One region of the Streptomyces sp. NPDC051218 genome, then DNA from elsewhere that is predicted to be linked to it. Evidence: riboswitches for the same ligand, from Rfam matches in the RefSeq annotation. Region 1 holds a riboswitch; the other holds the start of a gene.

Region 1 (15,108 bases):
TCTACGCGCTCGAGCGCGGCGTCGACATCCTCGTCGCCACGCCGGGCCGGCTGCGCGACATCATCAGCCGTGGCGCCTGCTCGCTCGAGAACACCCAGATCGCGGTGCTCGACGAGGCCGACCAGATGTCCGACCTGGGCTTCCTGCCCGAGGTCACCGAGCTGCTCGACCAGGTCCCGTCCGGCGGCCAGCGCATGCTGTTCTCGGCCACGATGGAGAACGAGATCTCCACGCTGGTCAAGCGCTACCTGAACAACCCGGTCACGCACGAGGTCGACAGCGCCCAGGGCAACGTCACGACCATGACCCACCACATCCTGATCGTGAAGCCCCGCGACAAGGCGCCCGTCACGGCCGCCATCGCCTCGCGCAAGGGCCGCACGATCATCTTCGTCCGCACCCAGCTGGGCGCGGACCGCATCGCCGAGCAGCTCTGCGAGTCCGGTGTGAAGGCCGACGCGCTGCACGGCGGCATGACGCAGGGTGCTCGTACGCGCGTTCTTGAGGACTTCAAGAAGGGCTACGTCAACGCGCTCGTCGCCACCGACGTCGCCGCGCGCGGCATCCACGTCGACGGCATCGACCTGGTCCTGAACGTGGACCCGGCCGGCGACCACAAGGACTACCTGCACCGCTCCGGCCGTACCGCTCGCGCGGGCCGCTCCGGCACGGTCGTGTCCCTCTCCCTGCCGCACCAGCGCCGTCAGATCTTCCGCCTGATGGAGGACGCGGGCGTCGACGCCTCGCGTCACATCATCAACGGCGGCGGCACCTTCGAGCCGGAGGTCGCCGAGATCACCGGCGCCCGTTCGATGACCGAGGTGCAGGCCGACTCCGCGGGCAACGCGGCGACCCAGGCCGAGCGTGAGGTCAAGGACCTCACCAAGGAGCTTGAGCGCGCGACCCGCCGCGCGACGGAGCTGCGCGAGGAGGCCTCGCGTCTCACCGCGCGTGCCGCCCGCGAGCGTGGCGACGACCCGGAGACCGCGGTCGCCGAGGCCACCGCCGCCGCCGCCGCCGAGGCCGAGGTCGAGGCCGCTGCCTCCGTCCCGGAGCAGTCGGCCGCTCCGGCCGCCCGCGAGGAGCGCCGTCCGCAGCGTGACGAGCGCGGCAACTACGAGCGTGAGCGCCGTGACGACCGCGGTGGCCGTTCCTTCGAGCGCCGTGACGACCGTTCGTCGGGTGACCGTGGCGGCTTCCGCGGCGGCGACCGTCGTGAGGGTGGCGGCTTCAACCGCGACCGCGGCAACGACAACCGTGGCGGCGGCTTCAACCGTGACCGCAACGACCGTCCCTCGGGCGGTTTCCGTGGCGGCGACCGTCGTGAGGGTGGCGACCGTGGTGGTTTCCGCGGTGGCGACCGGCGTGAGGGTGGCGGCGGCTTCAACCGTGACCGCAACGACCGTCCCTCGGGCGGCTTCCGTGGCGGCGACCGTCGTGAGGGTGGCGGCTTCAACCGCGACCGCGGCAACGACAGCCGTGGCGGCGGCTCCGGCTTCCGTCGCGACGACCGTCCCTCGGGCGACCGCGGTGGCTTCAACCGTGACCGCAACGACCGCGGTGGCTCCGGCTTCCGCCGCGACGACCGCCCCTCCGGCGGCCACCGCGGCAGCGACCGCCCGTTCAACCGCGACCGCCGCGACGACCGCCCCGCGGGCGGCTCGGGTGGCTTCCGCTCCGGCGGCCACGACCGCCCGTCGTACAACCGCAACTCGGGCACGTCCGGCACCGGAACCGGCACCGGCTCCTTCGGCCGCCGCGACGACAAGCCGCGCTGGAAGCGCAACGGCTGACACCTGCTGAACAGCTGAACCGACGGGCCCGCCCCTTCCTGGGGCGGGCCCGTCGGCGTACCCACGCGTCCCCTTTAGCGAAACGTGACGCATGTCATGTCCCTGCCGTGGGCAACGCTCGTGCATGAAACCACCACCGGGCTCACCACCCACCCCCGCGGCAAGCTCGGACGAGGAACGTCTCGCCCAGCTCGGTTACACGCAGGTTCTGGCGCGGCGTATGTCCGCGTTCTCCAACTACGCGGTTTCGTTCACGATCATCTCGGTTCTTTCCGGCTGCCTCACCATGTATCTGTTCGGCATGAACACCGGTGGGCCCGCCCTCATTACCTGGGGGTGGGTCGCGGTCGGGCTCATGACGTTGTTCGTGGGGCTCGCCATGGCGGAGATCTGTTCCGCCTATCCGACCTCCGCCGGGCTCTACTTCTGGGCGCACCGGCTTGCTCCCTCGCGCAGTGCGGCCGCTTGGGCGTGGTTCACGGGGTGGTTCAACGTGCTCGGGCAGGTCGCCGTCACCGCGGGGATCGACTTCGGCGCGGCCTCGTTCCTCGGCGCGTATCTGAATCTGCAGTTCGACTTCCAGGTCACCGAGGAGCGGACGATCCTGCTGTTCGCCGCGATCCTCGTCCTGCACGGTGTGCTCAACACCTTCGGCGTGCGCATCGTCGGGCTGCTGAACAGCGTCAGTGTGTGGTGGCACGTCGTCGGGGTCGCCGTGATCGTCGGGGCGCTCGCCTTCTCGCCCGACTCGCACCAGTCGGCTTCCTTCGTCTTCACCGAGTTCGTCAACAACACCGGGTGGGGGAGCGGGGTGTATGTCGTGCTCATCGGGCTGCTCATGGCTCAGTACACCTTCACCGGGTACGACGCCTCCGCCCACATGACCGAGGAGACCCACGACGCGTCCACCGCCGGGCCCAAGGGCATCGTCCGGTCCATCTGGACGTCCTGGATCGCGGGCTTCGTGCTGCTGCTGGGCTTCACGTTCGCCATCCAGTCGTACGACGGGGCCCGCGAGTCGGCGACGGGGGCGCCGCCCGCGCAGATCCTGCTCGACGCGCTCGGGGCGACCGCGGGCAAGCTGCTCCTGCTGGTCGTCATCGGCGCACAGCTCTTCTGCGGCATGGCGTCCGTGACCGCCAACTCCCGCATGATCTACGCCTTCTCGCGGGACGGAGCACTGCCGTTCTCGCACGTGTGGCACTCGGTCAACCCGCGTACGCGGACCCCCGTCGCGGCGGTCTGGCTCGCGGCGCTCGGCGCGCTCGTGCTCGGGCTGCCGTATCTGATCAACGTCACGGCGTACGCGGCGGTGACGTCCATCGCCGTCATCGGGCTCTACATCGCCTACGTCATCCCGACCCTCCTGCGGCTGCGCAAGGGGGAGCAATTCGAGCGCGGGCCCTGGCACTTGGGCCGCTGGTCGCGCCCGATCGGCATCGTCGCGGTGGCCTGGGTCGGCGTGATCACGGTGCTCTTCATGCTGCCGCAGGTCTCGCCGGTCACCTGGAAGACCTTCAACTACGCCCCGATCGCGGTCCTGGTCGTCCTGGGGTTCGCCGCGACCTGGTGGTTCGCCTCGGCCAGACACTGGTTCCTCAACCCGGACCACGAGCGCACGGCGGCCCGTGACGCGGCACGGAAAGGGGCACCGGACCCCGCCGATCCCTGAGCGCGGACCGCGCCTCCCAGGCCCTGCGCCGAACGCGCGACGGGCCTGGGAGGCGATACCCGATCGGACGACCGGACCTCTGCGGCTATGCTCGGGGGGTGCATCCGCACGGACCGTTAGCTCAATTGGCAGAGCAGTGGACTTTTAATCCATTGGTTGTGGGTTCGAGTCCCACACGGTCTACGGAAAGTAGGTGAGGGGAGACTCCCTCTGACCTGCAACGCAGCGCCCGAGTCGGCTTCGGCCGGCTCGGGCGCTTCCTTGTTCTCGGGGGGCTTGCGGTAGTCAGCTGCGCACGCATCCCTAGTCGAGTTGGTGGGTGTTGATGACCTGTTCCGCCGTGCGCAGCAGGGGCTGATTGTGGCTGAAGGCGTGGGCGCGGAGGCGGACCAAGGCGTCTGCGAGGGTGAGCCCGTCCTTGGCTGCGAGGACACCGGCGGCCATGTGGACGGTAGGGGGGTAGCCCTGTGGTCCGCGCTGGGTGGGCCGGGATCGGCCGGCGAGCAGGTGCGGGTGCTCTTCCAGGGCGAGCAGGGCCAGAATGCGGGCGTAGGCACTGGCCCGCTCCTTCTGGGCGGGGCTGAACGGGGTGGGCTCGAGGCGGTAGAGATCCATGGCGCCGATCGCGAGGGCGCCGATCGTCAGGGGCAGCGCCAGAACGCTGCGGACGCCGTGTTCGCCGGCCACGGGGGCATAGGCGGGCCAGCGGCCGGTCGCCTGGAGCATGTCCGCGGTGTCGACGGGGGCGCGGCGGGTGTAGGCGTCGGTGCATGGTCCTTCGCCGGTGATCAGCTGGGCGTCTTCCACGCTGCGGGCACGCTCGTCGGTGGCGGTGGCCAGCAGGCGTAGTTCTCCGGCGACGACGAGGGTGGCTCCGGCGAAGTCGGCTTCCACGTCGTCGGCGCAGGCCCGGCAGGCGACGGTGAGCGTGACGCCACCGGTGTGAGCAGCGGTGCTGATGCGCTGCCAGGCCGCGGCGTGGTGGTCCTGGTTCACGAGGTGTCCCTATGGCGAGGCAGGCGGCGGGAGAGACACGTCCTTCCGCCGGGGGCTGGGGCGGGTACCTGGCCGGGTGCGCGGTCAGGGTCGGTCAGGGGCGTTGCACAGCAGAGGGGCCGATGGAGCCGTCGATGAGTTGCCTGCAGAGCTCGGCCAGGCTCTGCTGGTGGGCGCGAGCGTGTTGGCGCAGGGCATCAAATGCCTCGTCGAGAGTGGCCTGCCAGCGTTCGGCCAGAATGCCCTTGGCCTGCTCGATGATGATGCGGCTGGAGAGAGCGGCCCGTAGTTGGGCGCGCTCGATGTTGGCGTGGACGACGGTGCGGTGTTGCAGGATGGCGATGGTGGCCACGTCCGCCAGTGCTTGCGCCACCCGCGCGTCACCGTCGCTGAGTTTCTGTTCACGGGAGTCGAAGAGGTTCATTGCGCCCACGGCCTTCCGGCGCAGACGCATCGGCAGGGCGTGGCTGGTGGCGAATCCCGCCTGGCGGGCACGCTCGGCGAAAAGTGGGAAGGCGGCAGTCTCCGCACGGGACTTCAAGGAAATGTTGAAGCGGGCGGTACCATCGCGGTGGCACTCCACGCAGGGCCCCTGGTCGGCCTGGAGGGCGAAGAGTTCCAGCAGCCGGGTGTGCTCGTCCGATGCGGCGATCAGTTGCAGGCCGCCGTTGGGGTCGGCGAGCATGACTCCGACGGCGGAGACGTCGAGCAGCTCGTTGCAGCGGTCGCACAGCGTGTGCAAGAAGTCGATCAGGTCGAAGTCGTCGACAAGGGTGTCCACGGCATCGACCATGGCTGCCAGTAGTTGTTCTTCGCGGGTCATGGCCCTTCATTCCCTTCACCGGCAGGTTCGTCCGGCCCGTTTTCATCATTGTGGAAGGCCAGCCGCCTGGCTACTACGTCCTCGGCTACCTCCAGCAACGGCTTCCCGTGCCGGTAGGCGTGGGCGCGCAGCCGCAGGAGAGCTTGGGCGAGCGAGACCCCGGCCTGGACGCTGATCATTCCGCTGGCCTGGTGGACGGCGGCCCGGTAGAAGTCCGAGGAGTCAGCCGCGGTGGCGAGGGCCTCTTGCTGCGGATCGCTGTCCAGCAGGACAGCGATCAAAGCGTTGGCCACGAGCCAGACGTCGGTCGACGTGGCGTCCGGCAGCGGGCCAGGTGCCGAGCGCTGCAGGGTCATCGTGCCCAGACAGGCGGACCCGATGGCCAGCGGAAAGCAGAAGATCGCGCCGACACCCAGCGCCGTGACCTCGGGCAACAGAGCGGGCCACCGGTCCATCGGCAGACGCGCCACGTCTGCCACCAGGACGGGCCTGCACATAACGGCCACTTCAAGTGCCGGTCCCTGGCCCACCGTGAACTGCAGGTCTTCCAGATCGACGCTGGTACCTGGCGTGGACCACAGCAATTCACTCAGGCCGCCGTCGGTCGGCGCGGAGACGGCGATGCCGTCCACGAGCAGGGCCTGGGCACACAGTTTCGGGTCGGCGCCGATCAGGCCCGGCTCTCCGCGGGAGGGGCGCAGGGTCCGCAATACCTGTGGCAGGTCACTTTCGGTGCCCACTGCTCTCACCTCCCGTGGCTGCCTCAGGAGGGAACCTCCGCGGCGCAGAGGAAGCACTGACGACGCCTCCAGTCTAGGGAGCTTTTCGGCTACGAAGGGTCTTCTCGACATATTGGTGCCGAGGTCGGCGAGGCGGCCGAGTGCCTCCACAAGCTTCTGGAGGGAGCGGGCAGGCGACCAAATGTCTGTGGACGCCGGTGAACGCGAGGCGAGGCGTACGGTGGAGACACAGGCTGCCCGCAGGCGACACCGCTCGCCCACTTCACCCTGACATTGGCTTCCGATCCGGGCAGCGTCGGCGGTGAATGCCGGAGTTCGGACGCCACCATGACTACGCGCTACATCGCCTGCCTGCCTGCTCGCGCACCGAGCCTTCGATGACGGCCGCCCGGCGGGAGGCCGTGATCCTCGCCGCCCGCTACACCAGTGATGACGCCGAACCCGGATTGCGCATCGGCGAGGCGTGCCGGAGGGCCCTGCACAGCGCGTACTCCGTGGGGCTCACACTGGCGGTCGATGCCGCCCTGGCGCAGCGGGTGTCGCTCTGCGCGGTCGGGCCGCTGGCCCGCAAGGGCGAGGAGCTGCAGATCAGTCTCGGAGAAGGCCCGTGTGTACAGGCCCTGAGCCAGCGCGCTCAGGTCCTGGTCGACGATCTCGACGACCCGGCCGCAACCCGGCACTGGCCTGTCTTTGCCCAGCAGGCGAAGGCGCACTACATCCGCGCCGCCTACGCCCTGCCGATCCTCAACGGCGCCGACCGGGCACGGCAGGCCGGCCTCGTCCTCACCCTCTACCGCCACCGGCCCGGCCCGATCTCCGACGCCGACCTGCAAGTTGCCCAGGACCACGCCGACGCCGCAGACCTCCTGCTCCTCGCTACACCCGTGCCGACTGAGGACGAGCTCGTCCACGCCTGGCTCCTGCCCGCGGACGCCGTGGTCCACCAGGCCATCGGCATGATCAGCTACCGCCACTCCCTCACGACCGGCCAGGCCCTCGCCCTGCTGCGCGCCCATGCCCACACCCAGGCAACGCCCTTGACCGGCCTGGCCCGTGCCATCGTCGGCGGCCACGTCACACGTTTCGATCCGCCCGCCTCCGGCGCCGGAGAGAGCTGACGTGGTCCATCCACCGGCAGGCGTTGGGCGGGCTGCCTGAAACGGCCCTCTATCGCGGCTGCCCACGGAGCTTTATCCTGATCCCGGACGCAGGATTCACGTGCTGTCACCGACCACGTGATCCCATCAGGCTCCCAGCCCCCGAGCCGGAACAACACCGAAGCCCGGCTGGAGCCGCATCGCCGACAACACGGCTCCAGCCTCCGCCCTCCCGGCCTGTGGGGGTAATCCCGCACCCTCAACTCCGGGGTGGGCCTGCGAGGATGCGGCGGCAGGGAGCCCCGCACATCCTCATGCTTGGGGATCGCCGTCATACACCGGCGGCGATTCCCAAGCCCGGCCTCACCGGCCGGTCTGTCTCCTTCCGGTCCGCGTTCGACGCGCTCGCGGCTTTGTAGCGCGCGGGGTTTCCGGCTGGGCTTTCGGTTTGCGCCCCCGTGGACCCCGAGTGACGCTGAGCCTGCCAGGTGGCCGATCCGGAGGTTCAGCATGGGTTCCGTACGACGGGCTCTCGTGATGGTGCTGGTGCCGTTGCTCGTCGGAGTCTCGGCGGCCTGCGGTGGGTCCGGGAGCGGAAGCGGCGCGGCGACCGAGCGGGCGCGGCCCGCGGAGCTGGCCTTCGAGCACCCCGGAGTCCTCGTCAGCAAGGCGCAGCTTGACCGCGTGCGCGCCCATGTCGCGGCGCGCGAGCAGCCCTGGATCACGGCGTTCGAGCGGATGCGGGACAGCAAGTACGGTGCCGACGACTACCAGGCCAAGCCGTACGCCGTGGTCGAGTGCCCGGCCGGGGCCCGCGCCGGCCAGGGCTGCGTCGAAGAGCGCGAGGACGCCATCGCCGCGTACACGCAGGCCCTGCTCTTCAACGTCACCGGCGACCGCGCGCACGCCAGGAAGGCCGTGCAGATCATGGACGCCTGGGCGCGGGTGATCACCCGGCACACCGAGGCCAACGCCGGCCTCCAGACGGCCTGGGCCGCCTCCTCGTGGGCACGCGCGGCCGAAGCGGTGCGCTACACCTACGACGGCTGGACCGACGGCGAACTCCTGCGCTTCGAGCGGATGCTGCGCAACGCCTATCTGCCCCAAGTGCGCGAAGGCGCGGCCGACTTCAACGGCAACTGGGATCTCCTGATGGCCGACGCGACCATCAGCATGGCGGTCTTCCTCGACGACCACGAGTCCTTCGAGAAGGCGGTGACCCACTTCAGGACCCGGGTGCCCGCCTACTTCTACCTGGAGTCGGACGGCCCGCTTCCCGTCTCGCCCGCGGGCAGCGGCATCAACACCCCGGAGAAGCTCCAGAAGTACTGGTTCGGGCAGAAGACCTTCGCCGACGGGCTCTCCCAGGAGACCTGCCGGAACTTCAAGCACGCCAGCTACTCGCTCGCGGCCACCGCGCACATCGCGGAGACCGCCTGGCACCAGGGCGTCGACCTGTACGGCGAGGTCAAGGAGCGGCTGCGGGCCGCGCTGGAATTCCACTCCACGTACCAGCTGGGCGCCAAGGCGCCCGACTGGCTGTGCGGCGGCCGGGTGCAGCGCGACATGGGGCCCGACACCGAGGTCGGCCTCAACCACCTGCGCGAGCGGCTGAAGCTGGACCTGCCGCAGACGCAGAGGCTCACGCTCGAGCAGCGGCCCGAGGGGACGGACGACCTGTTCGTGGCCTGGGAGACGCTGACGCACGCGGAGAACGCCTGAGCGAGCGGCCGTCGCGCAGCCGGTTCGCTTTCACTCCCTCTGATGGCGTAGAGTTGCATTCAACGGCGCGGGGTGGAGCAGCTCGGTAGCTCGCTGGGCTCATAACCCAGAGGTCGCAGGTTCAAATCCTGTCCCCGCTACTGAAGACCGAAGGCCCGGATCCAGAAATGGATCCGGGCCTTCGGCGTACCCCGCTCGGCCCACACCGGTCGCCCCGAGCCGCCGCTCCGGGAACCCTGAGTGAGTGGGGCAGCGAGGAGGAAGTGGCGGGGGCGGCAAGCGTCCCGATGTCCGGCACGAGCGGGCGCTCGTACGGGCTCTTCCCCTGCTGCTCATCGTCGTCGGGGTCGTCTACGACGTGTCGACCCCGCCCAGGTTCACCGCCGTGCCCCTCTTCACCGCCGCCCCGCTCGTCGCGGCGCCCTTCTACTCGCTGATCAGCACCGCCCTCATCGGCGTCGGCTCCTGTGCCGCGGTGCTCGCCCTGCACTTCAAGAACGACACCACCACCGACGTGGAGGCCGTCACCGAGCTGATCACGGTGGTGACCGTCGCCGTCCTCGCCGTGCTCATCAACCGTGTCGTACGCCGCAGCGACGAACAGCTCGCCTCCGCCCGCTCCATCGCCGAGGCCGCCCAGCGCGCCGTACTGCCGCAGCCGGACCCACGGATCGGCGGCCTCGACGTCGCGGCGCGGTACGAGGCGGCGGAGGCCGACGCCTTCATCGGGGGTGACCTGTACGCCGTGCAGGACACACCGCACGGCGTACGCGTCATCGTCGGCGACGTACGGGGCAAGGGAATGGGCGCGGTGGCGGCCGTCGCCGTCGTGATCGGGGCGTTCCGGGAGGCCGCCGAGCAGGAGTCCACGCTGGAGGCCGTGGCGCAGCGCCTGGAGCGCGCCCTCGCGCGGGAGGGCACGCGGCGCGACGGGCTCGACGCCTTCGAGGGGTTCACCACCGCCGTGCTCGCGGAGATCTCGCACGGCGACGGTCTGGTGCGTCTGATCAACCGCGGGCACCCGGGGCCGCTGCTCCTGCGCGGTGACGGGCGGCTGTGCGTCCTGGCCGCCACCGAGCCCGCGCTGCCGCTCGGGATGGGGGAACTGGGTGCCTGGCCGGACCGCGCGGACGAGACGGAGTTCCCGCCGGGGGCGATGCTGCTGCTCTACACCGACGGGCTCTCCGAGGCGCGTGACGTCCGGGGTGAGTTCTACAACCCCGCCGCCCGGCTCGGCGGCCGGATCTTCCCGGGGCCCCACGGACCCGACGCGCTCCTGGCGACACTCGTCGAGGAGGTGCGGCGGCACACCGGCGGCGGAGCAACCGACGACATGGCACTGCTCGCGGTGCGGCGGCCGATGTCACCAGCCGTGACCGAAGGACACCACTCCGCATAACAACTGACGCACTGTCAAGGAGATGTGAAGCTCCGGTGCGTGAAGAAGTGGGGTCAACTCGCCCCGTTCCGGACCCCCGTGTCCCGATAAGTACGGGCCAAAGCCGTTAACGATCAGTCGGAACAGCTTGGAATACGACCCTGCTGTCTATTAACGTTCGATAACGCAGCGCGGTCGTCCCAGCCGTCACTCGAGTCGGCTCCGCGCGCACGCGCCTAATCCCGAAAGGGAGCCGGGGAACCACTAATTGGGGTGAATCGGGCATCTGTGCCTCCGTGCCAGATGTTCGTAGGAGACCTTCCTGCTCCGAACCCGTCAGCTAACCCGGTAGGCGAGAAGGAAGGAAAGGAGTGCGCCCCAGTGGCGTCCAACCGCCCTGCCCCCCAAGGCGTGTACGTACCGAACGACGACGATTTCGGTGGGTACGACGATGATTCTTCCTGGGAGGAATGGAATCCCACCGAGGAGTCCATCCGTCCCGTCCGCGGCAGGCACCGCGTCCACAAGCGGAGCGGTGGCGGGCTCGCCCGCAGCTCCACGGTTCTCGGCGTAGGCGTCATCGCCGCCGTCGGCGCGGGCGGCATCGCCACCGCGCAGGGCGGCAAGCCCCCGGTGGCCATCGAGATGCCGGACCTCTCGGCCGTCACGGACTCGCTGCCGGAGGCCAAGTCGCTTCCGGGCGTGGGGTCCTTGATATCCGACGACTCCGACAACTCCGCCGCCGCGGGCCAGAACGTGGCCGTGGCCGCGGCGCCCCTGAGCGCCGCCGGAGTCAGCACCGCCGACGCCGAGCAGGGCACCACGGACGCGGGCGAGGCACTGCGGGCCCGCATCATGGAGCAGGCCGAGAACCAGCAGGACCAGGCGGACGACGCCGTCCAGAAGGCGGCCGAAGAAGCAGCCGTCAAGGAGGCCGCCGCGCAGGCCGCCGCCAAGCAGTCCGCGGCCGAGAAGAAGATCGCCGCCGAGAAGGCAGCCGCCAAGAAGAAGGCCGAGGCCGCCGCGAAGAAGAAGGCCGAGGCGGAGCGCCTGGCCAAGCTCGCGAAGAGCTTCACCCTTCCCGTCGCCTCGTACACGCTCACCGGCACCTTCGGTCAGCCCGGCTCCATGTGGTCCTCCGGCTACCACACGGGCCTGGACTTCGCGGCTCCCACGGGCACGCCCATCAAGGCCATCCACTCCGGCACCATCAAGGAGGCCGGCTGGGCGGGGGCCTACGGCTACCGCACGATCCTCGAACTCGACGACGGCACCGAGCTGTGGCTCTGCCACCAGTCCTCGATGAACGTCAGCGCGGGCCAGAAGGTCACCACCGGCGAGACCATCGGCCGCGTCGGCGCGACCGGCAACGTCACCGGCGCCCACCTCCACCTGGAGGTCCACCCGGGCGGCGACTCCACCGGGGTCGACCCGGCGGCGTGGCTGCGCGGCAAGGGCCAGTCCCTCTGAGGTAACCCCGAACCCCGGCGGTCCTGGCGCCAACCCCCCGGCGCCAGGGCTGCCGGTTCGGCGTACCCACTGCCCGTGCCCGGATGGAATCGGCATCCCGCTGGGCGGAATTCCGTGGTCCGTACAGGCGTTGAGCCCCGTATGACTTCTCTCCGCAAGCTTGGCTCGTCCGACCTCGAGGTCTTCCCGCTCGCCCTGGGTGGCAACGTCTTCGGCTGGACGGCCGACGAGGCGCAGTCCTTCTCCGTGCTCGACGCCTACACCGCCGCGGGCGGCAACTTCGTCGACACCGCCGACGTCTACTCGGCCTGGGTGCCCGGCAACAAGGGCGGCGAGTCCGAGACGGTCATCGGCAACTGGCTCGCCGCGCGCGGCAACCGCTCCGACGTCGTGCTCGCCACCAAGGTCGGCGCCCACCCCGACTACAAGGGCCTGTCCGCGAACACCATCAAGTCCGGTGTCGAGGAGTCGCTGCGCCGCCTGCGCACCGACTACATCGACCTCTTCTACACGCACTACGACGACCCGACCGTCCCCGTCGAGGAGATCATCGGCGCCCTCGACGAGCTGGTGACGTCCGGCAAGGTGCGCGCCATCGCCGCGTCGAACGTGACCCCCGAGCGGCTCCAGGAGTTCCTCGACTTCTCCGACCGCGAGGGCCTCGCCCGCTACTCGGTCCTCCAGCCGCACTACAACCTCGTCTCGCGCGACACGTACGAGGGACCGCTGGAGCAGGTCGCCTCGCGCTCCGGCCTGGCCGCCGTCCCGTACTACGCGCTGGCCTCCGGCTTCCTGACCGGCAAGTACCGCCCGGGTGCGCAGGTCGACAGCGCGCGGGCCGAGGGCGCGGGCAAGCACCTGGACACCGACCGCGGCCTGCGCGTGCTCGCCGCCCTCGACCAGGTCGCCCAGGCGCGCGGCGCCGAGGTCGCGACCGTGGCCCTCGCGTGGCTCGCCGCGCAGCCGACGGTGGCGGCGCCGATCGCGTCGGCCCGTACGGTCGAACAGCTGCCCGCGCTGCTCGCGGTGGGGGAGCTCGAACTGACGGAGGCCGAGGTGTCGGCGCTCACGGCGGCTTCCGCCTAGCCGCGGTAGGGGTTGTACGCGGGGTAGGGCATCGCCGGCTGGGCGTACGGATATCCGTACGGCGGCTGCTGGGGATGGGGCTGCTGATATCCGTACGGCTGCTGGTGTCCGTGCGGCTGCCGGTATCCGTAGGGAGGCGGCATCGGTACGGGCACCGGTGCCGTCGCCTGCGCCGCGTAGGCCAGGGCGGGCCGGGCGGCCTCGCGGCGCTCCCACAGCGCGTGCAGCAACTCCCGCTCCCGTACGACGAAGTCGCCGCCCGCGCGGCCCCGGCGCCCGCGGTGACGCAGGAGCGCCAGAGACGTCGCGTACGTCTCGTACTGGGCGACCGTGCGCGCCGCCGCCTTGCCCTGGGTGTACGAGGCGTAGTCGCGGGCGAGGGTGCGGGCGCGCATCGTGCCGAGGGCGTACGGCTCGGGCGCGGTGAGCCAGCCGGCGATCACGTACGCGGGCAGTTCGGCGCGCACGATGCGCAGGCCGCGCTGTCTGATCCAGATCACCAGCCAGGTGAGCAGTCCGAACGCGGGGAGCATGAACGTCGCGTACACGGCGAAGAAGCCGTAGTCCCCGAAGCCGGCCGAGCCGTTCCACAGGGCGTGCAGGCCCATCGCGAGGAGCAGTCCGCCGAGCGGGAGCAGGACGCGGCGCCAGTTCTGCCGGTCGGCGCTGAGGGCGGCGATGCCGAAGCCGATGCCGGTGAGCACGGTGAACAGTGGGTGCGCGAAGGGCGACATCACGACGCGCACGAAGAAGGTCGCCGCCGTCACGGACGCGAGCCCGGTGCCGCCGTTGAGCTGGTCGGTGCCGAAGGCGCTGCCGAGATAGAGGATGTTCTCGGTGAACGCGAAGCCGGTCGCGGTCACTCCGGCGATCACCACGCCGTCGACGATGCCGGTGAACTCGCGTCTGCGGAAGAGGAAGACGAGCAGTACGGCCGCGGCTTTCGCGCTCTCCTCGACGATCGGCGCTATGACCGTCGCGCCGAGGGTGTCCGCGCTGGTGGGGTCGGCCGTGGCGGTGGCTATCCAGCGGGTCGCGAAGCTGTTCGCGACGATGGCTATGAGGGCGGCGGCGCAGGCCCCCCAGGCGAAGGCGAAGAGCAGATTCCGCCAGGGGCCCGGCTGGACCCGTTGCAGCCAGCGGAAGGCGGCCACCAGGAGCGGCACGGGCAGCGTCGCGAGGCCGAGCCCGACCAGGAAGCCTTCGGTGCCGGTCTGTTCCCTGACCAGGGCCAGGATGACGAGGCCCGACAGGGCGAGCAGGATGACCAGGGCGGCCGCGCGTATCGCCCGGCGTTGCCACCAGCGCGCGTGCCGCAGCCCGGCGGGCCCTGCGGGGGGCGTCGGGTACGGGTGCGGAGAAGGGGTGGCCACCCGTTGACCCTAACGAGGGACGGGGGTGGGCCGCGACGGTGCCTCGGGCCGGGTGGCCGGTATCGCAGTCCTGGCGTCGGCCGTCTCGGCCCTACTCGCCGGTTGTCCGGCGGAACAGCAGGTCGTGGACGACGTGTCCCTTGTCCAGACCCTGGCCCTCGAAGCGGGTGAGGGGGCGGAAGGAGGGGCGGGGCGCGTACCCGCCGTCGGCCTGGGTGTTCTCGAACGCGGGGTGCGCGGTGAGCACGTCCAGCATCTGCTCGGCGTACGGCTCCCAGTCGGTCGCGCAGTGCAGCAGGGCGCCGGGCTTGAGGCGGGGTGCGGCGAGGTCGAGGAAGTCGGGCTGGATGATGCGGCGCTTGTGGTGCCGTGCCTTGGGCCAGGGGTCGGGGAAGTAGACGCGGAGGCCGTCGAGGGAGGCGGGCGGGAGCATTTCGCGGAGCAGGATGACGGCGTCGCCGTTCGCGACGCGGATGTTGGTGAGGTCGTTCCGCTCGGCGAGGCCGAGGAGGTTTCCCTGGCCCGGGGTGTGCACGTCCACAGCGAGGATGCCGGTGTCCGGGTCGTCGGCGGCCATCTGGGCGGTGGCCTCGCCCATGCCGAAGCCGATCTCCAGTACGACGGGGAGCTCGCCGCCGCCTCCGAAGAGGTCGGCGAGGTCGAGCACGCGCTGTCCGTCGATGTCCAGGCCCCACTTGGGCCACAGCCGCTGGAGCGCGTCCGCCTGGCTTGTGGTGACGCGGCTCCTGCGGGGCTGGAAGCTGCGGATCCTTCGCTCGAAGTGTGAGCCCGCGGGGTCGGGCGAGGGCCCGTCGGGGAAACGGGGCTCGCCCTTCGGGCGGGAGGGGCGGGGGCTGCTGGGGGTGGCGGCTGACTCAGACACAGTGGGGGGATTTTATCTGTCCCCAACCCCGCCCCTTCCCGAAAACCCGCTCGGCGCGAGGGCCTTGTACGAATT
Region 2 (15,108 bases), on a different contig from region 1:
GATCTGGCCGGGCGCGAGGAACTGCGCCTCGTCCGCGATCACGTAGTCCGCGCGGCCGCCCTGCGAGAGGTGGTCGACGAGATGGGCGTAGAAGTCGAAGTCGTCGGCGGCCTCGATCGCGTCCGTGACGAGGCCGAGCCGCGAGGAGAGCTTGCCCTCGCCGGCCCGGTCGTCACGGGTGAAGATCATCCCCTGCAGGCCGCGGGCCGAGCGGTTGTGCTCGATCTGCAGAGCCAGGGTGCTCTTTCCGCAGTCCATCGTTCCGGAGAAGAACACCAGCTCGGGCATGGGGAGTTGCGGCCTTTCGAGACGTGCGGACGCGGTCCGGGTCAGGTACGGGTCTGGTGCGGGTCGGCGGTCTGTTCAGGAGCGTACTTCGAGGAGCGGTACGAGCTGCTCGACGGCGGTCATCGAACCGTGCATGCCGACCAGCGCCGACTCCTTCGGCTCCTTCTCCGAGGCGATGATCGCCACGTCGTCGTGGGCCGCCGCGATCACGTCGCCGATGCGTCCGTACACCCGCTCGTCGACGGCGCCGGGCGGGCCGAACCAGCCCGCCGCGATCGCCTCGTCCCGGCTCGCGATCCAGAACTGCTCGCCGAGCACCTCGCGCCAGACGGTCAGGACGTCGCTCTCGGCGCCCGGCACCGCGTACACATGGCGCGCACGCCCCTCGCCGCCGAGAAGGGCGACGCCCGCGCGCAGCTCCCAGTCCTCGTCGAAGTCGATGCGGGACTGCTCGTCGAAGGGGATGTCGAGCATGCCGTGGTCGGCGGTGACGTACAGGGCGCTGCGCGGCGGGAGTTGCTCGGCCAGCCGCTGGACCAGGCGGTCGACGTACATGAGCTGGCCGCGCCAGGCGTCGGAGTCGACGCCGAAGCGGTGCCCCTTGCCGTCCACCTCCGCGTAGTACGTGTAGACCAACGAACGGTCGCCCGCGCCCAGTTGCTCGGCCGCGAGGTCCATGCGGTCCTCACCGGAGAGCCGGCCGCGGAAGCTGCCGCCGCTCAGCGCGATCTTCGTGAGCGGCGTGTGCTCGAACGTCGGGGACGACACCTGTGCGGTGTGCACCCCCGCCGCGTGCGCCTGCTGGAAGACCGTGGGGTACGGCTGCCACTTGCGCGGGTCCGTCCAGGGGTTCCAGCGGAGCTGGTTCATCAGCTCGCCGGTGGCGGGGTTGCGCACGGTGTACCCCGGAAGGCCGTGCGAGGCGGGCGGCAGGCCCGTGCCGACCGAGGCCAGGGAGGTCGCGGTGGTGGCGGGGAAGCCGGCGGTGATCGGACGTGCCGTACCGCCGCGGGACGAACCGATGAGCGAGGTCAGGAAGGGTGCCTCGTCCGGGTGGGCGCGCAGCTGCTCCCAGCCGAGGCCGTCGATCAGGAAGACGCAGTTGCGGTCGGCCGGGGCGAGCTCCGGGATCACGGGCGCGAAGCCCTCGACACCCTGGTGGGAGACGAGCGTGGGCAGCAGATCGGCGAGCGAGCCCGCGCCGTACTCGGGCAGGGGCGCGGAGTCGAGGGCGAGCGGCTGCACGTCGTCCCAGGCGGACAGGGACATCAGCGGGTGGTGTCCGCGGTCGCCTCGGAGAGCGCCTGGGCGAAGGCCAGGGTCTGGCGCACGGTGTCCGGTCCGTCGCCCGCCTCGCTGACGCGCAGGCTGAGGTCGTCGGCGGTGGAGCTGCCGGTGTACCCGTGGTCGGCCTCGCAGTTGGGGTCGCCGCAGGCGGCGGGCTCCAGGTCGATGCGCGACACGGCACCCCAGCCGATGGTCAGGACGACCTCGCGGGGCAGCGAGCCCGGAACGTACTTCTCGGGGTTGGCGACGACGCGGCTGACGACGACCGACGAGATCCGGCCGATTTTCACCGACTCCGTGGAGGTCGTCGCGTACGGCGTCGGGGAGGTGCTGTCGGCCGCCTGCTCGTCGGTGTGGCTGACGATGAAGCGGGTGCCCGTCAGGACGAGGACCGTCACATGCCGGCGCACTTCGTTCGCGTCGAACGCGGTCTCCTGGTGGACCAGGTACGACCCGATGGGCTCGCCGCCGATCGCGGCCTCCACCGCCTCGGCCACGAGGGCCGGGTAGTAGCCACTGCGCTCGATCGCCGCGCGCAGCCCCTGGGTCGTCGTACCGGTCTTTGCCATGCCGTCCATCCTACGACCCGGCGGAGGGCGCACGGTGCCCCACTGGCCGCGTCAGTACCCCGGCAGGGCCCGCGGGCCGAGGTCGTTGCGGGCGGGCGGGGGCGCGAGCCGCACGGAGGCGCCGAGCACGGAGAGGCCACGCTGGGCGACGACCACGGGCTCCAGGGAGACGGCGACCACCTCGGGGTGATCGTCCACGAGACGTGAGACCCGCTGGAGCAGTTCCTCCAGGGCCGGGGTGTCGACCGGTGCGGAACCGCGCCAGCCGAAGAGGAGCGGGGCGGTCCGGATGGACCTGACCAGGGAACCCGCGTCGCGTTCGGTGACCGGGACAAGGCGGTGCCCGGTGTCGCCGAGCAGCTCGGACGCGGCGCCGGCGAGCCCGAACGAGAGCACCGCTCCGGCCGCCGGGTCGATGACCGCGCGGACGACGGTGTCGACGCCACGGGGCGCCATCGCCTGCACGACGGGCCGCAGCTCGGCGGGCTTGCCGAAGGCCTCGGTCAATTCGGCGTAGGCCCTGCGCAGTTGTTCCTCGTCCGCCAGGTCGAGCCGCACGCCTCCGAGGTCGGCGCGGTGGCGCAGGTGCGGGGCCGTGGTCTTGAGGGCCACGGGGTAGCCGAGGGTGCGGGCCGCCGCCACGGCCGCGCCCGGGTCGGGCGCGGGCAGGGCGTCCCGTACGTCGATGCCGTACCGCCCGAGGAGTTCGCGGGCGTCGTCCTGGGCGAGGGTGGCGCCGCGCGGGTCGTCCTGCTCGGCGAGCAGCTCGCCGATCCGCCGGGCGGCACCGCTCTCGTCGATGTCCTCGTACTCATGCACCTTCCCGGGCTCCTTGGCCTCACGCCGCCACTGCGCGTACTTCACGGCTTCGGCGAGGGCTCGTACGGCGCGTTCGGCGGCGGGGTAGGCGGGGATCCGATGGGCGGGGTCCGGCACCGCCGTCGTCGTCTCCACGGTGGGCAGGCGTCCCGCGGATGCGGGGGGAGCAGGGGCATCGGGCCTGGTGCGGGTCGCGGCAGCCAACGCTTCGGCGAGGCCGCCGAGTTCCACGTGCACCACGGCTACCGGCTTCGCCGGGCACCCGGCGGCCGCCGCCCGCAGCGCGGCGGCGAGCTCCTCGCCCTCGGGCGACCCCGTGGCCCCGTCCTCCCCCACCCAGGGGATGGCCGTGACGATCACGGAGTCGCAGGCGTCGTCCGACAGCGCCTCGGACAGCGCGGCCCGGAAGTCGCCCGGGGTGGCCCCGGTGGTCAGATCCACCGGCGGCAGCGGCCGAAGCCCGTCGGCGATACACGCGTCGTACGTGAGGAGCCCGAGCGACTCGGAGTTCCCGAGGATGGCCACCCGGGGCCCGGACGGCAACGGCTGCCCCGCGAGCAGCAGCCCCGCGTCCACCATCTCGGTGACGGTCTCGACCCGGATGACCCCCGCCTGGCGCAGCAGCGCCGACACCGTGGCGTGCGGAAGCCGCGTGGCCTGTACCGCGTGTCCCGTGGGCGCGATCCCGCTGTGCCGCGCCCCCTGCACCACCACCAGCGGCTTCGCGGTCGCCGCACGCCGGGCGAGCCGGGTGAACTTACGCGGGTTGCCGATGGATTCGAGGTACATGAGGGCGACATCGGTGTCCGGGTCCTCGTACCAGTACTGGAGGACGTCGTTGCCGGACACATCCGCGCGGTTGCCCGCGCTCACGAAGGTCGACAGGCCCGCGCCACGCCGGTGGAGTCCGGAAAGCAGCGCGATGCCGATCGCGCCGGACTGGGTGAAGAGACCGATCCGGCCGCGCTCGGGAGGATGCGGGGCGAGCGACGCGTTGAGCCGCACGTCCGGCGACGTATTGATGACCCCGAAGGCGTTCGGCCCGAGGATACGCGTGCCGTACGACCGCGCCTGACGCACCAGTTCGCGCTGCCGCTCCCGCCCTTCGGGACCGCTCTCCGCGTACCCGGCGGAGATCACGACGAGCCCGAGCACCCCGCGCTCACCGCACTCGGCGACGGCCTGCGGCACCCGCTCGGCGGGCACGGTGACGACGGCGAGCTCGACGGTCTCGTCGATGTCCCGCACGGAGCGGTACGCGGGCACTCCGTCGACCTCGGCGCCCTCGCCCTCCTCGAAGTCGAACGCGCTGTTCACCGCGTACAGCCGCCCCGTGAAGCCCGCCTCGCGCAGGTTCCGGAGCACGCTGCGCCCCACGCCGCCCTGCGTGCGCCCGACGCCGATCACGGCGACCGACTTCGGCGTGAGCAGCCGCTGCACCGATCGCGCCTCGGCCCGCTGCTCGCGGGCGCGCTGCACGGCGAGGGAGCGGTCGGTGGGCTCCAGATCGAATTCGAGACGTACGACGCCGTCCTCGAAGCTGCGCTTCTGCTGGTACCCCGCGTCCGTGAAGACCTTGATCATCTTGGTGTTGGCGGGCAGCACCTCGGCGGCGAAGCGCCGGATGCCGCGCTCCCTGGCCACCGCCGCGATGTGTTCGAGGAGGGTGGAGGCCACTCCCCTGCCCTGGTGGGCGTCCTGCACGAGGAAGGCGACCTCGGCCTCATCGGCGGGTGCGCTCGCGGACATGCCGCGTTCATCGATGCGGTCGAAGCGGACGGTGGCGATGAACTCACCGCCCACGGTGGCCGCCAGACCCACCCGGTCCACCTGGTCGTGATGGGTGAAGCGGTGCACGTCCTTGGCGGACAGGCGGGGGTAGGGCGCGAAGAAGCGGTAGTACTTCGACTCGTCCGAGACCTGCTCGTAGAAGCTGACCAGGCGGTCCGCGTCCTCGGCAGTGATCGGCCTGATCCGGGCGGTGCCTCCGTCACGCAGGACGACGTCGGCTTCCCAGTGGGAGGGGTATGCGTGCCGGTCCGACGGGGTCTGCATGGGCCCAGAGTACGGGTCGCGGCGGCGCCATGGCCGGGGCAGGCTAGGAGACGTCGAAGGCGGGACGAGGGCCCCGCGGCACGAGGACGTACGGTCGACGGAGGACGGACCATCGGTCGGCACGGTACGGACGATCGGCCGGCGGAGCACTCGCGACGGCATGAGACACTGGTCTAGACAACTGTGAGACATCTGGAAGGGCAGCAACACATGGCTGAGCGCCGCGTCAACGTCGGCTGGGCCGAGGGCCTTCACGCCCGACCCGCCTCCATCTTCGTCCGCGCGGCCACCGCCGCCGGCGTCCCCGTGACGATCGCCAAGGCTGACGGCAACCCCGTGAACGCCGCCTCCATGCTCGCGGTGCTCGGCCTGGGCGCGCAGGGTGGCGAGGAGATCACCCTCGCCTCCGACGCCGAGGGCGCGGACGCCGCTCTCGACCGTCTGGCGAAGCTGGTCGCGGACGGCCTCGAGGAGCTTCCCGAGACCGTCTGATAAAGACTGTTACTCATACGCCGAAGGGCCTGCCCCGAAATAGGGGTGGGCCCTTCAGTGTTTTCTTTCCGCTATTCGGGCAGCAGAAATAATGCCCCGCCCAATAGCACTTCTATGCACTTCTTTGTATACGGCGCCTTTGTTAAAGGCGCAGACCCGCTGTGTTTACGGAAGGTTGCGAACCCCTCACGCCGGAGAGCTGGCGCACGAACCGCGGCCGGTGCGCGGCTGCCGTCCGCTCCGTGTGCTGCGCGGTGAGCGCACGGGCCCGCTCCGCGTCCCCGCGGGCGACCGCGTCGACTATCGCGGCGTGCTCCGCCCAGGCCTCCGCGGGGGCGGCCGACGCCTCGACCACGTACATCCAGGCGATCTTGTGCCGGAGCTGGGTGAGCAGTGCCGTGAGGCCGGGGCTGCCGGACGCCTGGGCGAGCGTCTCGTGGAACCAGCCGCCCAGGGAACGCAGATCCTCGCTCCGGCCGCGCCTCGATCGCTCCTGGCCGAGCCTGACGAGGCCGCGCAGGACCTTCAGGTGCGCCTCCGTGCGGCGCTGTGCGGCGCGGGCCGCGCCCAGCGGCTCCAGGAGCGCGCGGACCTCCAGGAGGTCGGCAGCGTCCTGTTCGGTGGGCTCGGCGACACACGCGCCCGCGTGCCGGCGCGTGACGACGAAGCCCTCGGCCTCCAGGGTGCGCAGGGCCTCACGGACGGGGACGCGGGAGACCCCGTAGCGGCGCGCGAGCAGTTCCTCGGTGAGCCGGCCGCCCCGTTCGTAGACACCGGAGACGATGTCGTCCCGGATGGCCGTGCATACCGAGTGCGCGGGAATGCGCATGACTGACCTCCGCCTTAATCCCCGCGAAACGCGGTCTGTCGACGCCTGTTCGGCGACTCTATTGCAGAGCCGCCGAATTTCCGATGGTCGGCCGAAATCCGGGGATACTTTTGGCCAACGGAGATACGGGAACGGCGAAAGCCCCGGCTCTCGACGAGCCGGGGCTTTCGGTGAATCAGGTGCGCTTCGTGCGACCGCCTTGGATCTCCGGGATCAGACGTTGACGCCGTGCGAGCGGAGGTACGAGACGGGGTCGATGTCCGTGCCGTAGTCCGCGCCGGTGCGGGCCTCGAAGTGGAGGTGCGGGCCGCTGGAGTTGCCGGTGGAGCCGGAGAGGCCGATCTGCTGGCCCGGAGTGACCGCCTGGCCGACCGTGACACCGAGGGACGACATGTGGCCGTACTGGGTGTACGTGCCGTCGTTCATCTTGATGACCACGTTGTTGCCGTAGGCGCCGCCCCAGCCGGCCTCGACGACGGTGCCGGAGCCGACCGCGTGGACCGAGGTGCCGGACGCGGCGTGGAAGTCGACGCCGGTGTGACTGCCGGAGGACCACATGGCGCCACCGGTCTGGTAACCCGTGGAGATGGACGAGCCGGTGATCGGCGACACGTAGCTGTTGAGGCGCTTGCGCTCGGCCTCGCGCGCGGCACGCTCCTTGGCCTCGCGCTCCTTCTTGGCCTTGGCCTTCGCCTCGGCCTCGGCCTTGCGCTTGGCCTCCTCGGCCTTCTTCTTGGCGGCCTCTTCGGCCTTCTTGGCCGCTGCGGCGTCGTCGGCGGCCTGCTGCTGGGCAGCGGCCTGCGCGTCGACGCTCTGGGCGAGCGAGTCGCCCACGGAGATCGCCTGGGTGAGGCCGGTGTGCTGGGGAGTCACCGCGTCGTCGGCGGCGAGCGCCGGAGCGGCCAGGCCTCCGATGACACCGGTGGTGGTGAGGGCGGCGACGCCCGCCACGTTCGCGGTCGTACGCGTGAGGCGGCTCGGGCGACGGTGCTTCCCGGTGGCACGGGTGAACGCCATGAAGCGGCTGATCCTTTCCTTCCTTCTCGCCTACCGGGTTAGCTGACGGGTTCGGAGCAGGAAGGTCTCCTACGAGTCCCTCACCTCACGGCGAGGTTCCCGATTCACCCCAAGGGACATGTGGGTCCCCGGCTCCCCTGGCTCGCGCCGTACGGGGACTCGGCGATGACTGTCCGGTGCCGCGGGCGCGGCGTACTGCATGACGAACAGCCGGACCAGACGCTAAGCGGGTCATCTTTCAAACGACAAACGGATCAGAGCTTTTGTAGCGCACGCCACAGGTCAGACACGTAACCTCCATACTAATTCGGACATATGAGGACCCCAGCAGCGTTTTCCCGCCACTGGGGTCCCGATATGTCCTGACTATCACTCAGTTCAGGCGCACCCCGCACTCACCCCGTGACCACACTCACTTCACCGATGCCGAGCGCCCTGACGGGCTCCTCGATCTGCGACGCGTCTCCCACGAGCACCGTCACCAGACGGTCCACGGGGAAGGCGCTCACCACGGCGGCGGTGGCCTCCACGGTGCCGGTCTCGGCCAACTGGCGGTACAGCTGGGCCTGGAAGTCGTCCGGCAGGTGCTGCTCGACCTGGTCGGCGAGGGTGGCCGCGACGGACGCCGCCATCTCGTACTTGAGCGGGGCGACGCCCACCAGGTTCTGCACGGCGACGTCGCGCTCGGCGTCCGTGAGGCCGTCGGCGGCGAGGGTGCGCAGGACCTTCCACAGGTCGTCGAGGGCCGGGCCGGTGGACTCGGTGTCCACGGAGCCGCTGATGGCGAGCATCGCCGCGCCGCTGCCGTCCGGAGCGGAACGCAGGACCTGGGCGAACGACCGTACGCCGTAGGTGTATCCCTTCTCCTCGCGCAGGACGCGGTCCAGGCGTGAGGTGAGGGTGCCGCCCAGGCAGTACGTGCCGAGCACCTGCGCGGGCCACACGCGGTCGTGCCGGTCCGGGCCCACGCGGCCGATGAGCAACTGCGTCTGGACGGCTCCCGGGCGGTCCACGATGACGACACGTCCGGTGTCGTCCGCGGTCACCGGGGGCACCGGACGCGGCTCGGCGGTGCCACCCGTCCAGGCGCCGATGGTGTCGGCGAGGACGGCGTCCAGGTCGACGCCGGTCAGGTCGCCCACGATCACGGCGGTCGCCGTCGCGGGACGCACGTGCTTCTCGTAGAAGGTGCGCACCGCGGCCGAGTCGATGGCCGTGACCGTCTCCTCGGTGCCCTGGCGGGGGCGCGACATGCGGGAGGTCGCCGGGAAGAGCTGCCGGGACAGCTCCTTGGCGGCGCGGCGCCCCGGGTTCGCGGCCTCGTGCGGGATCTCGTCCAGGCGGTTGCGTACGAGGCGTTCGATCTCGCTGTCCGCGAAGGCGGGAGCACGCAGGGCGTCGGAGAGCAGGCCGAGCGCCTTCGGGAGGCGCGAGAGCGGGACTTCGAGGGAGACACGGACGCCGGGGTGGTCGGCGTGCGCGTCCATGGTGGCGCCGCAGCGGTCGAGTTCGGCGGCGAAGTCCTCGGCGGAGTGCTTGTCGGTGCCTTCGTTGAAGGCCCTCGCCATGATGGTGGCGACGCCGTCCAGGCCCGCGGGCTCTGCTTCGAGCGGGGCTTCGAGGTGGACCTCCACGGCGACGACCTGCTGGCCGGGGCGGTGGCAACGCAGCACGGTGAGGCCGTTGTCCAGGGTGGCGCGCTCGGGCGCGGGGAAGGCCCACGGCCGTGCGGTGCCCGCCTGGGGCTGCGGGTGGAACTGCATCGTTGCGGCCTCGCTCACTTCGCCGCCTCCTCTTCGTCCTCGTCGGTGGCTTCGTCGGCCTCGGGGGCGATGGGCTCGTACACGAGCACCGCGCGGTTGTCGGGGCGCAGGCGGGCAGCCGCGGCCGCCTTGACCTCTTCGGCGGTGACGTCCAGGACGCGCTTGACGGCGGTGAGGGCGAGCTGCGGGTCACCGAACAGGACGGCGTACCGGCACAGTTCGTCCGCGCGGCCGGAGACCGTGGAGAGGCGGTCGAGCCACTCGCGCTCCAGCTGCGCCTGGGCGCGCTCCATCTCCTCGTCGGTGGGGCCCTCTTCCGCGAAGCGGGCGAGTTCCTCGTCGACGGCGGCCTCGATGACCGGGACCTCGACGTCGCCCGACGTCTTCACGTCCAGCCAGCCGAGCGAGGGGGCTCCGGCGAGCCGCAGCAGGCCGAACCCGGCCGCCACGGCGGTGCGGTCGCGGCGCACGAGACGGTTGTAGAGGCGGGACGACTCGCCGCTGCCGAGGACCGTGAGCGCCAGGTCGGCCGCGTCGCACGCGCGCGTGCCGTCCTCCGGGAGGCGGTAGGCGGCCATCAGGGCGCGGGCCGGGACCTCTTCCTCGACGACCTCGCGCAGCTCCTTGCCGATGATGTCGGGCAGCGAGCCGTCACGCGGCGGCTGCTTGCCGTCGTGCGAGGGGATCGACCCGAAGTACTTCTCCACCCAGGCGAGGGTCTGCTCCGGGTCGATGTCGCCGACGACCGACAGGACCGCGTTGTTGGGCGCGTAGTACGTACGGAAGAAGTGCCGCGCGTCCTCAAGCGTCGCCGCGTCCAGGTCGGCCATGGAGCCGATCGGGGTGTGGTGGTAGGGGTGGCCCTCGGGGTACGAGAGGGCGGTCAGCTTCTCGAACGCCGTGCCGTACGGAACGTTGTCGTAGCGCTGGCGGCGCTCGTTCTTGACGACGTCCCGCTGGTTCTCCATGGATTCTTCGTCGAGCGCGGAGAGCAGCGAGCCCATGCGGTCGGCTTCCAGCCACAGGGCCAGCTCGAGCTGGTGTGTGGGCATGGTCTCGAAGTAGTTGGTGCGCTCGAAGCTCGTGGTGCCGTTGAGCGAACCGCCGGCGCCCTGCACCAGCTCGAAGTGGCCGTTGCCCTGCACCTGCTTCGACCCCTGGAACATGAGGTGCTCGAAGAGGTGCGCGAGGCCCGTACGCCCCTTGACCTCGTGGCGCGAGCCGACGTCGTACCAGAGGCAGACCGCGGCGACCGGGGTCAGGTGGTCCTCGGAGAGCACCACGCGCAGGCCGTTGGCCAGCCGGTGCTCGGTCGCTGTCAGGCCGCCGGAGCCGGCCTCGGCTGTGGCCGTGTGACCCATGGGCATGTACGTCCCTTCGATCGCGAAAAGCTGGAAATTCTGCCAGTCCTGCCACTGTATGCAAGCGTGCTGACAACCGGCGAAGTTCCCGCTCCGCGCTCGGCGTAGTCGTGGTCGAAGTCCGGGTCGTGGTCGGCGTTGTCAGTGGGACAGTCCACAATGGTCGGCGTCAGATCCCGTTGATGGTCGGCGTCAGATCTTGTTGATGCCCTGGCAGACACCGAGAAGGAGCCGCAGCAGCGATGGCCCGCCGCAGCACGAAGACCCCGCAGCCCGACGAGTCGTTCGAGGAGAAGATCCTCGACATCGACGTCGTCGACGAGATGCAGGGCTCCTTCCTCGAGTACGCGTATTCGGTCATCTACTCGCGCGCCCTGCCGGACGCCCGCGACGGCATGAAGCCGGTACACCGCCGGATCGTCTACCAGATGAACGAGATGGGCCTGCGCCCCGACCGCGGCTATGTGAAGTGCGCCCGCGTCGTCGGCGAGGTCATGGGTAAGTTGCACCCGCACGGCGACGCCTCGATCTACGACGCCCTGGTGCGCATGGCCCAGCCCTTCTCCATGCGCCTGCCCCTGGTGGACGGCCACGGCAACTTCGGCTCGCTCGGCAACGACGACCCGCCGGCCGCCATGCGGTACACCGAGTGCAAGATGGCCGACGCGACGTCCCTGATGACGGAGTCGATCGACGAGAACACCGTCGACTTCGAATCGAACTACGACGGCCAGGAGCAGGAACCGGTCACCCTGCCGGCGGCCTACCCGAACCTCCTGGTCAACGGCGCTTCGGGCATCGCCGTCGGCATGGCGACGAACATGCCGCCGCACAACCTCGGCGAGGTCATCGCCGCCGCCCGCCACCTGATCAAGCACCCCGGGGCCGACCTGGAGACGCTGATGCGTTTCGTGCCGGGCCCGGACCTGCCCACGGGTGGCCGGATCGTCGGCCTGTCCGGGGTCAAGGACGCGTACGAATCAGGGCGCGGCACCTTCAAGATCCGCGCGACGGTGGCCGTGGAGAATGTGACGGCGCGCCGCAAGGGCCTGGTCGTGACCGAACTGCCCTTCTCCGTAGGCCCCGAGAAGGTCATCTCGAAGATCAAGGACCTGGTCGGCTCGAAGAAGCTGCAGGGCATCGCCGACGTCAAGGACCTCACCGACCGCTCGCACGGCCTGCGCCTCGTCATCGAGATCAAGAACGGCTTCGTCCCGGAGGCCGTCCTGGAGCAGCTGTACAAACTGACGCCGATGGAGGAGTCCTTCGGCATCAACAACGTCGCCCTGGTGGACGGCCAGCCCCTCACGCTCGGCCTCAAGGAGCTCCTCGAGGTCTATCTCGACCACCGCTTCAACGTCGTGCGGCGCAGGAGCGAGTTCCGCCGCGGCAAGAAGCAGGCAAGGCTGCACCTGGTCGAGGGGCTTCTGGTCGCCCTTCTGGACATCGACGAGGTCATCCGCCTCATCCGCTCCAGCGACAACTCCGCGCAGGCCAAGGAGCGCCTGATGGAGCGCTTCTCGCTGAGCGAGATCCAGACGCAGTACATCCTCGACACGCCGCTGCGCCGCCTCACCAAGTTCGACCGTATCGAGCTGGAGTCCGAGCGCGACAAGCTCAACGCCGAGATCGACGAGCTGACCCGCATCCTGGATTCGGACGCGGAGCTGCGCAAGCTGGTCTCCACCGAACTGGCCGCCGTGGCCAAGAAGTTCGGCACGGACCGGCGCACGGTCCTCCTGGAGTCCGCGAGCACCCCGGCGCCCACGGTCTCGCTTCAGGTGGCCGACGACCCGTGCCGCGTGCTCCTCTCCTCGACGGGCCTCCTCGCCCGTACGGCCAACGGTGACCCGCTCGCCGAGAGCGACACCAAGCGCGTCAAGCACGACGTGATCGTCTCCGCCGTCCCGGCGACCGCGCGGGGCGAGGTGGGCGCGGTGACGTCCGAGGGCCGGCTTCTGCGCCTCTCCGTAGTGGATTTGCCGCAGCTCCCGGAGACGCACGCGGCACCGAACCTCTCCGGAGGAGCACCCGTCTCGGAACTGCTCTCCCTGGAGGCGGACGAGAAGCTGATCTGCCTGATGACCCTGGACGAGTCCTCGCCGGGCCTCGCCCTCGGCACGGCGCAGGGCGTGGTCAAGCGCGTGGTGCCGGACTATCCGTCCAACAAGGAAGAGCTCGAGGTCATCACCCTCAGGGACGGTGACCGGATCGTCGGTGCGGCCGAGCTGCGCACGGGCGAGGAGGACCTGGTGTTCATCACGGACGACGCCCAGCTCCTCCGTTACCAGGCCTCGCAGGTGCGCCCGCAGGGGCGGCCCGCGGGCGGCATGACAGGCATCAAGCTCGCGGACGGCGTCAAGGTCATCTCCTTCGTGGCGGTGGATCCTGCCGTGGACGCCGTGGTCTTCACGGTGGCGGGCTCGCGCGGCACGCTCGACGACTCGGTGCAGACGACGGCCAAGGTCACGCCGTTCGACCAGTACCCCCGCAAGGGCCGTGCCACGGGTGGCGTCCGGGTCCAGCGGTTCCTGAAGGGCGAGGACTGCCTGAGCTTCGCGTGGGCGGGCCCGACGCCGCCGCTCGCGGCCCAGCGCAGCGGCCTGCCGGCGGAGCTGCCGGAGATCGACCCGCGCCGTGACGGCTCGGGAGTCTCCCTGTCGAAGCCGGTGGCCGCGGTGGCGGGCCCGGTGTAGTCAGTCGCCCTGCGGCTCTTGTACGTACCTCAGTACGCCCCACATGCTGTGCTCATCGGCACTGCCCTGTGGGGCGTACTCACGTGACGCCTCGAGCTCCTTCTCCAGAGCCTGTACGTCGATGCCGGACCCGATGAGGACGAGCTGGGTGAGCCGGGGCTCTCCCGGTGCCCACGGCTCGGGGTAGAAGCGCAGGAACCGCCCCACGGCGTGCACGGCGTACTTGTTGCGCGGGTCGGCCGCGCCGAAATCGACGTACCCCTTGATGCGGTAGAGCCCCTCGGGCCGACTGTCGAGGAGGGCCATGAACGGGCGGGGGCTCATGGGCACTTCGGAGGAGAAGGAGAGGCTCTCGTAGGCGGAGTGCAGGTGGTCGTGGTGACCCTCGTCCTGCTGATGACTGTGCAGGTCATCAAACGAGAGCTGTCCGACCCGCTCCCCCACGGGCTTGCGGTCGAGGAGCATCTCGACATCGACGCGCCCGTACGAGGCTCCGACCACGGCCGCGCGATCGGTGAACCCGCGGACGACGCCGATGACCCGCTCCCGCTCGCCCTCTGCGACGCGGTCAACCTTGTTGACGACAACAAGATCCGCGATCCCCAGATGCCGGTCGACCTCGGGATGCCGCTCCCGGGTGGAGTCGAACTCAGCGGCGTCGACGACCTCGACGAGCCCTCCGTACACGATGTGCGGATTCTCGCTGGCCAGGACCATCTTCACGAGCTCCTGCGGCTCGGCGAGCCCGCTGGCCTCGATGACGATGAGGTCGATCCGGGCTGAGGGCTGAGCAAGCTTGTCCAGATACAGGTCGAGCTCACTGGCATCCACGGCGCAGCAGAGACACCCGTTGCCGAGCGAAACGGTGGAGTCCCCGAGCTGCCCTGCGACGGCCATGGCATCGATCTCGATGGCCCCGAAGTCATTGACGATCGCCCCGATCCGGGTGCCGCCGCTGCGGTGGAGCAGATGATTGAGCAGGGTCGTCTTGCCGGAACCGAGGAAGCCGGTGAGGACGAGGACCGGGATCTGCCCGGCGTTCCGCTGAGTCAACGTGCGACCCTTTCACCCTGACGCGTGCACCGGCGCGAGCACCGGCTCCCGTACGACGATTGAATGCCGCCCCAGCATACGAGCGCGTAGAAACGCCGCGAAGTGAACGATTGTTAGCGGCGCAGGCGGGGCACACATCTGGCACGGCGTCGGGACACGCGACCACAGCTGCCTTCCGTGCGCCTCCTCTCCGCCTCCCAGCCGATCAGAGCCGCTCGGCATCCTGGAAGGCGGCAAGCGCGCCGCCCATCGCTCGCCGGTCCTCACCCTGTCGACCCGCATCCGACGACCGGCGGACGGTCGCCGATTCGGGGGTTGACATGGCCACACAGAAATCTGGGATACGGGGGTTGGGGTCCGCGGCGACCGCGGGCCTTGCTTTCGCTGTCGGGGCCCTGACGGCCCTGACCGCTCAGCAACGCAAGCACGGGGCGCTGCGGCTGCGTACCGCGTGCACAGAACAGCCCGAGCACCAGCACAACGCCACCTTGATCGCGCAGCAGCGACTGCAGTTCGACATGCTCAGCAAGGCGATGGACGACCCTGACCTGGCGGCCGTCCTGGACACCTTCGACGTGACACTCGATACCCGGACCCTCCGTCAGTACCTGTTCGCCAACGCCGTGTACACCAACGCACTGCTGTTCTGGCGCCTCGGCAACTTCACCTGGGAAGAGGTGCACGGACACCTGCGCCTGATCTGCCAGAACCCCATCTTCCGCAGCTACTGGAAGGCAACTCAGCCACACAGAGCCAGCCTGCTGGACGCTTCCGACGAGGCCCGCCTGGGCCGAATGGTCGACAAACTCATCCGGGATCTGGAGGAGGCGGACACCGACGAGTGGTGGGTGGTGGGCGAACCCCCTTACGACGCCGAAT

What was found. A riboswitch is a leader RNA that binds a small molecule or an ion and turns the genes downstream of it on or off. The one in region 1 is predicted to bind cyclic di-AMP.
Region 2: it holds a riboswitch for cyclic di-AMP, as region 1 does, so the genes downstream of both, ACIBCK_RS13150 (M23 family metallopeptidase) here and ACIBCK_RS32055 (M23 family metallopeptidase) in region 1, are expected to answer to the same signal.

The regions. Positions count from the first base shown of each region.
Region 1 is NZ_JBITEU010000011.1:388,005-403,112, forward strand. It holds gene ACIBCK_RS32005 (DEAD/DEAH box helicase) at 1-1,793, shown strand, start outside; gene ACIBCK_RS32010 (amino acid permease) at 1,918-3,465, shown strand; tRNA gene ACIBCK_RS32015 (tRNA-Lys) at 3,576-3,648, shown strand; gene ACIBCK_RS32020 (GAF and ANTAR domain-containing protein) at 3,769-4,461, opposite strand; gene ACIBCK_RS32025 (ANTAR domain-containing protein) at 4,556-5,284, opposite strand; gene ACIBCK_RS32030 (ANTAR domain-containing protein) at 5,281-6,024, opposite strand; gene ACIBCK_RS32035 (GAF and ANTAR domain-containing protein) at 6,402-7,142, shown strand; gene ACIBCK_RS32040 (alginate lyase family protein) at 7,632-8,843, shown strand; tRNA gene ACIBCK_RS32045 (tRNA-Met) at 8,910-8,983, shown strand; gene ACIBCK_RS32050 (PP2C family protein-serine/threonine phosphatase) at 9,088-10,242, shown strand; cyclic di-AMP (ydaO/yuaA leader) riboswitch at 10,445-10,591, shown strand; gene ACIBCK_RS32055 (M23 family metallopeptidase) at 10,603-11,691, shown strand; gene ACIBCK_RS32060 (aldo/keto reductase) at 11,833-12,777, shown strand; gene ACIBCK_RS32065 (PrsW family intramembrane metalloprotease) at 12,774-14,150, opposite strand; gene trmB (tRNA (guanosine(46)-N7)-methyltransferase TrmB) at 14,242-15,033, opposite strand.
Region 2 is NZ_JBITEU010000003.1:481,818-496,925, forward strand. It holds gene ACIBCK_RS13120 (thymidine kinase) at 1-288, opposite strand, end outside; gene ACIBCK_RS13125 (alkaline phosphatase family protein) at 364-1,557, opposite strand; gene ACIBCK_RS13130 (DUF5998 family protein) at 1,557-2,153, opposite strand; gene ACIBCK_RS13135 (GNAT family N-acetyltransferase) at 2,196-5,018, opposite strand; gene ACIBCK_RS13140 (HPr family phosphocarrier protein) at 5,229-5,510, shown strand; gene ACIBCK_RS13145 (GntR family transcriptional regulator) at 5,653-6,339, opposite strand; gene ACIBCK_RS13150 (M23 family metallopeptidase) at 6,553-7,356, opposite strand; cyclic di-AMP (ydaO/yuaA leader) riboswitch at 7,369-7,531, opposite strand; gene ACIBCK_RS13155 (pitrilysin family protein) at 7,752-9,137, opposite strand; gene ACIBCK_RS13160 (M16 family metallopeptidase) at 9,134-10,480, opposite strand; gene ACIBCK_RS13165 (DNA topoisomerase (ATP-hydrolyzing) subunit A) at 10,723-13,176, shown strand; gene ACIBCK_RS13170 (CobW family GTP-binding protein) at 13,177-14,229, opposite strand; gene ACIBCK_RS13175 (DUF6082 family protein) at 14,550-15,108, shown strand, end outside.